DNA from 3 places in the Pseudomonas sp. FW306-02-D09B genome. Region 1 is predicted to be linked to each of the others. Evidence: predicted binding sites of a transcription regulator. Region 1 holds the regulator's gene; each other region holds the start of a gene.

What was found. The regulator FliA, encoded in region 1, starts transcription of late flagellar genes. The targets are predictions, from matches to a motif close to CTAAAGTTTNNNNNNNNNNNGCCGNTAA.
Region 2: AC3WK5_RS09570 (flagellar protein MotY) is a predicted target of FliA. The motif match lies at 2,109-2,136, and genes of this name have one in related genera.
Region 3: AC3WK5_RS28795 (methyl-accepting chemotaxis protein) is a predicted target of FliA. The motif match lies at 1,656-1,683, and genes of this name have one in related genera.

Annotation. Positions count from the first base shown of each region.
Region 1 is NZ_JBYSXY010000012.1:109,114-112,392, reverse strand. It holds gene AC3WK5_RS19935 (protein phosphatase CheZ) at 1-497, opposite strand, end outside; gene AC3WK5_RS19930 (chemotaxis response regulator CheY) at 529-900, opposite strand; gene fliA (RNA polymerase sigma factor FliA) at 1,067-1,807, opposite strand; gene fleN (flagellar synthesis regulator FleN) at 1,804-2,634, opposite strand; gene flhF (flagellar biosynthesis GTPase FlhF) at 2,749-3,279, opposite strand, start outside.
Region 2 is NZ_JBYSXY010000004.1:225,757-229,035, forward strand. It holds gene AC3WK5_RS09565 (argininosuccinate synthase) at 1-1,007, opposite strand, end outside; gene AC3WK5_RS09570 (flagellar protein MotY) at 1,137-2,045, opposite strand; gene pyrC (dihydroorotase) at 2,202-3,248, shown strand; gene rnt (ribonuclease T) at 3,245-3,279, shown strand, end outside.
Region 3 is NZ_JBYSXY010000034.1:13,596-16,874, forward strand. It holds gene AC3WK5_RS28795 (methyl-accepting chemotaxis protein) at 1-1,543, opposite strand, end outside; gene AC3WK5_RS28800 (LysR substrate-binding domain-containing protein) at 1,734-2,654, opposite strand; gene AC3WK5_RS28805 (NorM family multidrug efflux MATE transporter) at 2,813-3,279, shown strand, end outside.

The DNA of each region.
Region 1 (3,279 bases):
AGGTTGCCCGAGACGACCTGGCTCTCCTCGACACTACGCGTCAGGAAACCGTCGACACGCCGGGCCAGTTCGCGGAACTCTTCGGCACCGACTTCGCGGCGCATGAAACGCCCCCAGTCGGCGCTCAAGGCCTGGGCGTCAGTGCTCAGGCCATTGACCAGCGGAGTACTGTTCTCGACCAGATCCATGGTCCGGTTCGCGGCCGCTTCGGTCAGCTTGACCACATAGGACAGGCGCTCGGTGGCGTCCGTGATCTGTGAGACTTCCTCGGCTTGCGGCATGTTCGGGTCAATCTGAAAATTGACGATCGCGCTGTGCAGCTCGCGAGTGAGCTTGCCCACCTCCCGGTACAGGCCGCGGTCACGGGTCTGATTGAGCTCATGGATCAGTTGCACAGCGTCACCGAACCTGCCCTTTTCAAGGCTTTCGACCAGTTCGTGAGCGTGTTTTTTCAGGGTCGATTCGAAATCGCCCTGTGAAGATTCTCTTTGCTCCATAGCTCCCCCCGTGGCGCAGTGGCTCCGCGCATCAACCGATGCGTTCGAATATTTTTTCGATCTTCTCTTTCAACGCCTGGGCCGTGAAGGGTTTGACCACATAGCCGTTTACACCGGCTTGAGCGGCTTCGATGATCTGCTCGCGCTTGGCTTCGGCAGTGACCATCAGCACCGGCAGGTGCTTGAGCTTTTCATCGGCGCGCACGTGGCGCAGCAAATCGATACCGGTCATGCCAGGCATGTTCCAGTCCGTTACCAGAAAGTCGATGCTCCCGCTGTTGAGGACGGGAATGGCGGTAATACCGTCGTCCGCCTCGACCGTGTTGGTGAACCCAAGGTCACGCAACAGGTTTTTTATGATCCGCCGCATCGTTGAGAAGTCATCAACGATGAGGATTTTCATGTTCTTGTCCAATTCGACCTCCAAGCAGTCTTAAACGCGTTCAGCACCTGAACACGCCATTCAATCAATTCGGCAGAGCACTCGACGACTGTCTGGAGCACAACGGATGAAGACCGGCACAGCGTTACGCCCTGCCTGTTTCGTTCGCAGTGTCCCCACACTGCTGTCAGCGCGCTCGCCACTCCCCCAAACGCCCCCGCAAACGGGCCGCGCACTGGCTGTGTAACTGGCTGACCCGCGATTCACTGACCCCCAGGACCTCACCGATTTCCTTGAGATTCAGCTCTTCGTCGTAGTACAGCGCCAACACCAGTCGCTCACGCTCCGGCAAATTGGCAATCGCATCCGCCAGTGCAGCCTGGAAGCGTTCATCTTCCAGGTCGCGCGACGGTTCGAGATGAGCACTCGCGCCATCCTCGTGCAGCCCTTCATGCTCGCCGTCCTGCAACAGATCGTCGAAGCTGAACAGGCGACTGCCCAAGGTGTCATTCAAAATCCCGTAATAATCGTCGAGACTCAATTGGAGTTCGGCCGCAACCTCGTGATCTTTAGCGTCACGCCCGGTTTTAGCTTCAATTGAGCGAATCGCATCACTCACCATCCGGGTATTGCGGTGTACCGAGCGTGGCGCCCAGTCACCCTTGCGGACTTCATCGAGCATCGCACCACGGATACGGATCCCCGCGTACGTCTCGAAACTCGCACCTTTGCTCGCGTCGTATTTGGTCGACACTTCAAGCAAACCGATCATGCCTGCCTGGATCAGGTCCTCGACCTGAACACTGGCCGGCAAGCGCGCCAACAGGTGATAGGCAATACGTTTTACCAGTGGCGCGTAACGCTCGATCAGTTCGTACTGCGCGTCACGCGCCGACTTCTTGTACAGGTTGTAACCGCTGGCTGTCATAGAACCGGACCCGCAGTTTGCTGCACCAGACGCTCGACGAAAAACTCCAGGTGCCCACGCGGGTTGGCGGGCAACGGCCAGGTATCGACTTTCTGCGCGATGGCCTTGAACGCCAGTGCACATTTGGAGCGAGGAAACGCTTCATACACGGCGCGCTGCTTTTGCACCGCCTTGCGCACGCATTCGTCGTAAGGCACCGCACCGACGTATTGTAAGGCGACGTCGAGGAAGCGATCCGTGACCTTGGTCAACTTGGCGAACAGATTTCGCCCTTCCTGCGGGCTTTGCGCCATGTTGGCCAGCACGCGGAAGCGGTTCATGCCGTAATCGCGGTTGAGCAGCTTGATCAGCGCGTAGGCGTCAGTGATCGACGTCGGCTCATCGCACACCACCAGCAATACTTCCTGGGCTGCGCGAACAAAACTGACGACCGACTCACCAATGCCCGCCGCCGTGTCGATCACCAATACGTCGAGGTTATCGCCGATGTCGCTGAATGCCTGAATCAGGCCAGCATGCTGGGCTGGACTCAGATGAACCATGCTCTGGGTACCGGACGCTGCTGGAACAATGCGAATTCCGCCCGGCCCCTGGAGTAATACATCGCGCAGTTCACAGCGGCCTTCGATGACGTCGGCCAGCGTACGCTTGGGCGTAAGCCCCAGCAGGACGTCAACGTTCGCCAGCCCCAGATCGGCGTCCAGCAGCATGACGCGCCGGCCGAGCTCAGCAAGAGCCAGGGACAAGTTCACTGACACATTAGTCTTCCCGACGCCACCTTTGCCGCCGGTCACTGCGATCACCTGTACGGGATGCATGCTGCCCATGTTCGTTCTTTACCTTGTCTTGCTTAGACGCGGACTACATGACTGGCTGCGCGCTCACTTGTGAACAATGCATGGCAGGCCATCGATGTAGATACAAATCTATTCATTATTACCTCAGCCGACACGCTTGGCCGGGCTGTGGTAGAGGTCAGCGAACATATCAGCCATGGCTTCTTCGCTGGGTTCTTCCTGCATCTGCACGCTAACGGCGCGACTGACCAACTGATGCCGGCGCGGTAAATGTAGATCATCCGGGATCCGTGGCCCGTCGGTCAGATAAGCGACAGGTAATTCGTGGCTGATTGCCAGGCTCAACACCTCGCCCAGGCTCGCTGTTTCATCCAGTTTAGTCAGAATGCAGCCTGCTAGCCCGCACCGCTTGTAACTGTGATAAGCGGCAGTCAGCACCTGCTTTTGGCTGGTAGTGGCCAGCACCAGATAATTCTTCGACTTGATCCCGCGACCGGCCAGGCTTTCCAGCTGCATGCGCAACGCCGGATCACTGGCCTGCAGGCCGGCGGTGTCGATCAACACCACACGCTTGCGCAACAGCGGATCAAGGGCTTGCGCCAGGGACTGGCCCGGGTCGACGTGAGTCACCGAGACATTGAGGATACGCCCCAGAGTCTTGAGCTGTTCCTGAGC
Region 2 (3,279 bases), on a different contig from region 1:
TGGGAAGCATCGATCATCTGTTGCAGCATCAGACGCTCAGGGCTCCACCAGTAACCGGTGTAGATCAGGCTGGCATATTTAGGCATCAGCTCGTCTTTGAGGTGAGCCACTTCACGGTCCAGAGTGATCGACTCGATCGCCCGGTGAGCACGCAGCATGATGGTGCCGCCTGGGGTTTCGTAGCAACCACGGGACTTCATGCCGACGTAACGGTTCTCGACGATGTCCAGACGGCCGATGCCGTGCTCGCCACCGATACGGTTCAGGGTCGCCAGCACGGTAGCCGGAGTCATTTCGACGCCGTCCAGTGCAACGATGTCGCCGTTGCGGTAGGTCAGTTCCAGGTACTGCGGCTTGTCAGGAGCGTTCTCCGGGGAGACGGTCCAGCGCCACATATCTTCTTCGTGCTCGGTCCAGGTGTCTTCCAGCACGCCGCCTTCATAGGAGATGTGCAGCAGGTTGGCGTCCATCGAGTACGGGGATTTTTTCTTGCCGTGACGTTCGATCGGGATCGCGTGCTTCGCCGCATAATCCATCAGCTTCTCGCGGGACAGCAGGTCCCACTCGCGCCAAGGGGCGATCACTTTCACGCCAGGCTTGAGTGCGTAGGCACCCAGTTCAAAACGAACCTGGTCGTTGCCCTTGCCGGTCGCGCCATGGGAAATGGCGTCAGCGCCGGTTTCGTTGGCGATTTCGATCAGGCGTTTGGCGATCAACGGACGAGCGATGGAAGTACCCAGCAGGTACTCGCCTTCGTAAACGGTGTTGGCACGGAACATCGGGAAAACGAAATCACGCACGAATTCTTCGCGCAGATCGTCGATGTAGATTTCTTTTACGCCCATGGCTTGTGCCTTGGCGCGGGCCGGCTCGACCTCTTCACCCTGACCCAGGTCAGCGGTAAAGGTCACCACTTCACAGTTATAAGTATCCTGCAGCCACTTGAGGATCACCGAAGTGTCCAGGCCGCCGGAATACGCCAGAACGACCTTGTTTACGTCCGCCATGCCATCACTCCACGGGGTTCTACGGAAAGCCGAGAAGTCTACCGCTGCGAGCGGATAAATTACAGAGGCGCGACAGCTTATGATGACGAAGCGACAGATTATGTCGAGCGGGCGACGATTTCAGCCGGTTCAGGAGGTCGTCGCGGCACTGCTTGCCGAGCTGACTTGCGGAGCCGGTTTATCGGTGGGTGCAACGCGCTCAAGATGAACGTTGACCCGGCGATTCCTGGCCCGATTGGCGGTGTTGGTGTTAGGGGCCAACGGATAGCGTTCGCCGTGAAAACGCATCGTGATCTGTGATTCCTGAATGCCATTGGCCTTGAAGAAGTCCATCACCGCCAACGCCCTGCGCCGAGACAGATCACGGTTGGTCAGGCGATTGCCGCTGTTATCGGAATGGCCGTCGAGTTCGATGTGATTGACCGTCGGGTCGGCCTTCATGAAGTTCAGCATAACCTGCAGCTTGGCCTTGGCCTGCGCGTCCAGATCGATACCACCGCCCGGAAAACCAACCTCAGCCTGCTTAACCTGCTCGTAATTCATCGGCAGCAACTTGGCGACACACGCCTGATAATCGGCGTAGGCCTTGCTGAAGCTGACCGGTAACAAACGGACTTCCGACACACCGCCATCGCGCGAATAATGGCGAATCAGCGGACTGCGACCGTCCATCAAACCGCCGATAAGGCGTCCGGCCTGGAGTTGCGAGCTGTTGAACAGCACATCACCGCTGCCAACCTTGACCGCCCCCAGATTGATATCGCCGCGCCCCGGCTGCCAAGGCGCAGCGGCGGCCAGCAACGTCGCCGAGCCGCCGCTGATCATCGGGTTGTAGGCCTTCAGACGAAAGGTGGCCTGCTCGCCTGCGCGCCGCACGAACTCGCCCGAACCGAAATCGGTAATCGGCTGGCTCAGGCGACATTCGAACTTGTCGCCTTCGACCGTCCACTCGATGCTCTCCAGACGCGTCTGGAAAGTGAGCGCCATCGCAGGAAGGCTGGCAAACACGCTGAGCAAGGCTAAATAACGCTGGCGCACGGGAGGCTCCACTGGCTTCTACAACAAAAAGACCGATACATATAATTACGGCATACCTTTGTCATATCGGAAGCTTGCTGCAAAACTTGATAGCGAGTGCCTGGATGAGTCTTTTCCGGTAGCATTCCCTTGAGTTTGACCCGCCTGGAATCCCCAATGTCCGACCGCCTGACCCTGCTGCGTCCCGACGACTGGCATATTCATCTTCGCGATGGTGCTGTGTTGCCCAATACTGTCGCGGATGTCGCGCGCACCTTTGGTCGCGCGATCATCATGCCTAACCTGGTACCACCGGTGCGTAACGCCGCTGAAGCCGACGCCTATCGCCAGCGCATTCTCGCTGCGCGCCCGGCCGGCAGCCGTTTCGAACCGCTGATGGTGCTCTACCTGACCGACCGGACTACACCCGATGAAATTCGCGAGGCCAAGGCCAGCGGTTTCGTTCACGCCGCCAAGCTGTATCCGGCTGGCGCGACCACCAACTCGGACTCCGGTGTTACCAGTATCGACAAGATCTTCCCCGCGATCGAGGCCATGGCCGAGGTCGGGATGCCCTTGTTGATTCACGGTGAAATCACCCGCGGCGACGTCGATGTCTTCGACCGCGAAAAAATCTTCATCGACGAGCACATGCGTCGGGTCGTGGAGCGTTTCCCAACGCTCAAAGTGGTGTTCGAACACATCACCACCAGCGATGCCGTGCAGTTCGTCAACGAGGCTTCGGCCAACGTTGGCGCAACCATCACCGCTCACCACCTGCTGTATAACCGCAACCACATGCTGGTGGGCGGGATTCGTCCGCACTTCTATTGCTTGCCGATTCTCAAGCGCAATACGCATCAGGTCGCCCTGCTTGACGCCGCTACCAGCGGCAGCGAGAAGTTCTTCCTGGGCACGGACTCGGCTCCGCACGCCCAACACGCCAAAGAAGCCGCGTGTGGCTGTGCCGGTTGCTACACCGCTTATGCCGCGATCGAGATGTACGCCGAAGCCTTTGAACAGCGCAATGCGCTGGACAAGCTCGAAGCCTTCGCCAGCCTCAACGGCCCGCGTTTCTACGGCCTGCCGGCGAACACCGACCGCATTACCCTGGTCCGCGAAGAATGGACTGCCCCAACCAGCCTGCCGTTTGGCGAGCTGACTGTCATCCCGCTGCGCGCCGGTGAAAAACTGCGCTGGCGCCTGCTGGAGGAACACGCGTGAGTGAAGACCATTTCGACGACGAACAGGAAAG
Region 3 (3,279 bases), on a different contig from region 1:
CGGCTTCGATGGCGGCGTTGAGTGCCAGTAAATTGGTTTGATCGGCAATCGCGGTAATCACCCCGACAATGCCGCCGATTTCCTGGGAGCGCTGACCCAGGGTGTTGATCACCGTCGCCGTGCTGTTGAGAGCACTGGCAATCTGCTCAAGGGACGAAGAAGCTTCTTCCATCGAGGTACGACCGATCCGCGTCTGCTGGGCGTTTTCCTGGGCCAGACGCTCGGTGTTGCCCATGTTGTCAGCGATGTTCAGCGAGGTCGCACTGAATTCTTCCACGGCACCGGCCATGCTGGTGATTTCACCGGACTGCTGTTCCATCCCTTCATACGCACCGCCGGACAACCCGGATAATGCCTGCGCGCGACTGTTGACCTCTTCCGAGGCCTTGCGGATGTGCTCGACCATGGTCGATAGAGCCTGGCTCATCTGATTGAAGCTGCGCGCCAATTGACCGATTTCATCATGGCTCGACACGTTCAAACGCACGCTCAGATCACCCGCACCCAAGGCTTCAGCCTGCCGCACCAGATCACCCAACGGCGCCAGCTTGCTGCGCAACAGCCAGACTGCCGCGCCTACCGCCAGCAGCATCGCCAGCAAGCTGCCAATGGCCAGGCGGATACCGATGCTCCAGGTCACTGCGCGGATTTCGCTTTTCGGCATGCTCGCCACTACTGACCATGGCCCGCCCTCGAATGGCACGGCAACGCTGTAGAAGTCTTCGGACTTGTCGCTCCAGAACGCGCCCCGCCCCGGCGTCCTGGCCAAACCGGCGATGGTCGAAGTCGCCTGATCCAGCGCCTGCACGCCGGCCGGCGGCACCAGCCATTTGTTTTGCTCATCGAGCAGCGCCAGTGAACCGCTCTGGCCGATGCGGAAGCGTTTGAGGTTGTCGAACTGCGCGCTCTGCGCATCGGTGTAATCGAAACCCACGAACAACACCGCGATCACCTTGCCGCTGCTGTCGCTCACGGGGGTGTACTGCGTCATGTAGGAACGATCGAACAGCAAGGCCCGGCCGACATAGCTCTGGCCCGCCATCAGCCGCTGATAGGCCGGGTGCGCATGGTCGAGCAGCGTGCCGATGGCGCGGGTGCCGTCCTGCTTGCTCAACGAGGTGCTGACCCGAATGAAGTCCTCGCCACTGCGCACGAACAACGTCGCCACGCCGGCAGTCATTTGCTTGAACTCATCGACCTTGTCGAAGTTGTTGTTCAACACTTCGTTGCCTAGATGCAGGCCCGGAGTCTGCACGCCCGCTACCGTCACCGGCTGCTCCGGGTGCACGCTCAAACCGCCACTGAAACGCTTTTCAAACAACCCGCTCAGGCGCTGGGTGCTTTCGCGCAGGGTGCCGTGGAAGGTGCTCAACTGGTCGGCCAGCAACCGCGCCTCACTGGCCAGATGCTCTTCACGCGTGTCGAGGTTGGCAGAATCCAGCGAACGCAGGGCGAACACCGTGCTGCCACTGATGACGACCGCGAGGATGACGGCAAGGGCAAGCCCCAATTGTGAGGCGATCCGGGCACGAGGTTGAGACATGACAGCTCCTGGCCGAGGAGCCGGATCATCCTGATCGCGTCGCGTGGCTCGGCAAAATATCCAGTAATAGGGGAAGCGCGAAACCTATCAGAACGAAGGTCCCACTTTCAGGGATTCGGCGGCGTAGATAAATACTTGAGCGATGCACAAGGATATCGCTCAAGGCTGCCATGGCGGTGGCTACATCGATTCAGCCGAGGCGCTCGACATCCGGCAATTCCATGGCCTGCACCTCACCCTGGAGGAAGTCGCTGAGACGGCGCAAACGTTCACCGCCGGGGCGGGTTTTCGGCCAGACCAGGTAATAATTCAGGCCGCTGGCCACGGCAGTCGGCCACGGCAAACTCAAACGCCCCTGAGCCACATCTTCGGCCACCATCAGCAAGTCACCCATCGACACCCCGTAACCACGGGCGGCGGCAATCATCCCCAGCTCCAGCGTATCAAACACCTGCCCGCCCTTGAGCGACACCTGCTCCGACAGGCCCATACACTCCAGCCAACTGCGCCAGTCACGCCGATCAGGAGTCGGGTGAAGCAGTTCAGTACTGGCCAGCCGCTCGACATCCCATGGTTGATCATTCAACAGATTCGGTGCGCCGACCGGGATCAGCAGTTCAGGGAACAGGTAACTGGCCTCCCAGTCCGGTGGAAAATGCCCGTTGCTCAACAACACCGCACAATCGAACGGTTCGTGATTGAAGTCCACCGAGTCGACGTCCATCCAGGCGCTGGTCAGTTGCACCTCGTTGCCCGGTTGCAAATGCCGAAAGCGACTGAGTCGCGCCAGCAGCCAGCGCATGGTCAGGGTCGAAGGGGCTTTCATGCGTAAGACGTCATCTTCGGCGCGCAAGGTATTGCAGGCCCGCTCCAGCGCACCAAAGCCCTCACGCACACCCGGCAGCAGCAAACGCGCGGCCTCGGTCAGTTGCAAATTGCGCCCGCTACGCTGAAACAGCCGACAGGCGAAATGCTCCTCCAGCGTACGCACATGTCGGCTGACGGCGCTTTGGGTGATCGACAATTCTTCGGCAGCACGGGTAAACGAACTGTGCCGCGCTGCGGCCTCGAAAGCGCGAAGGGCATACAACGGAGGAAGACGACGAGACATTGGGAAAGCTCCTATAGCGCGACCCCGGAACCTTATCAGAAACTCTCCAGCATGAGTTTTAGTCATGCCAGCAATCGTTTTTATCCCTTTGTGCAAACGCTTGCGAGCGCCGAGAATCAACCCTTCCCGATTTATCTGACTAAACGAGCGTGATGATCATGCAGCATCCAGCACGTACCGAACTCTGGGCCATCCTGCGGCTGGCGGGGCCGCTGATTGCCTCGCAGTTGGCGCACATGCTGATGATCCTCACCGATACCTTGATGATGGCCCGGCTCAGCCCGGAGGCGTTGGCCGGTGGCGGCCTGGGCGCGGCGAGCTATTCGTTCGTGTCGATTTTCTGCATTGGCGTGATCGCGGCGGTCGGTACGCTGGTGGCGATCCGCCAGGGTGCCGGCGACATCGAAGGCGCCGCGCGGCTGACCCAGGCCGGGCTTTGGCTCGCGTGGTTGATGGCGTTGGTGGCGGGCCTGCTGCTGTGGAACCTCAAACCGGTGTTGCTGCTGTTCGGCCAGACCGAAAGCAACGTGCACGCGGCCGGCCAGTTCCTGTTGATTCTGCCGTTCGCCCTACCCGGCTACCTGAGCTTCATGGCCCTGCGCGGTTTTACCAGCGCCATCGGCCG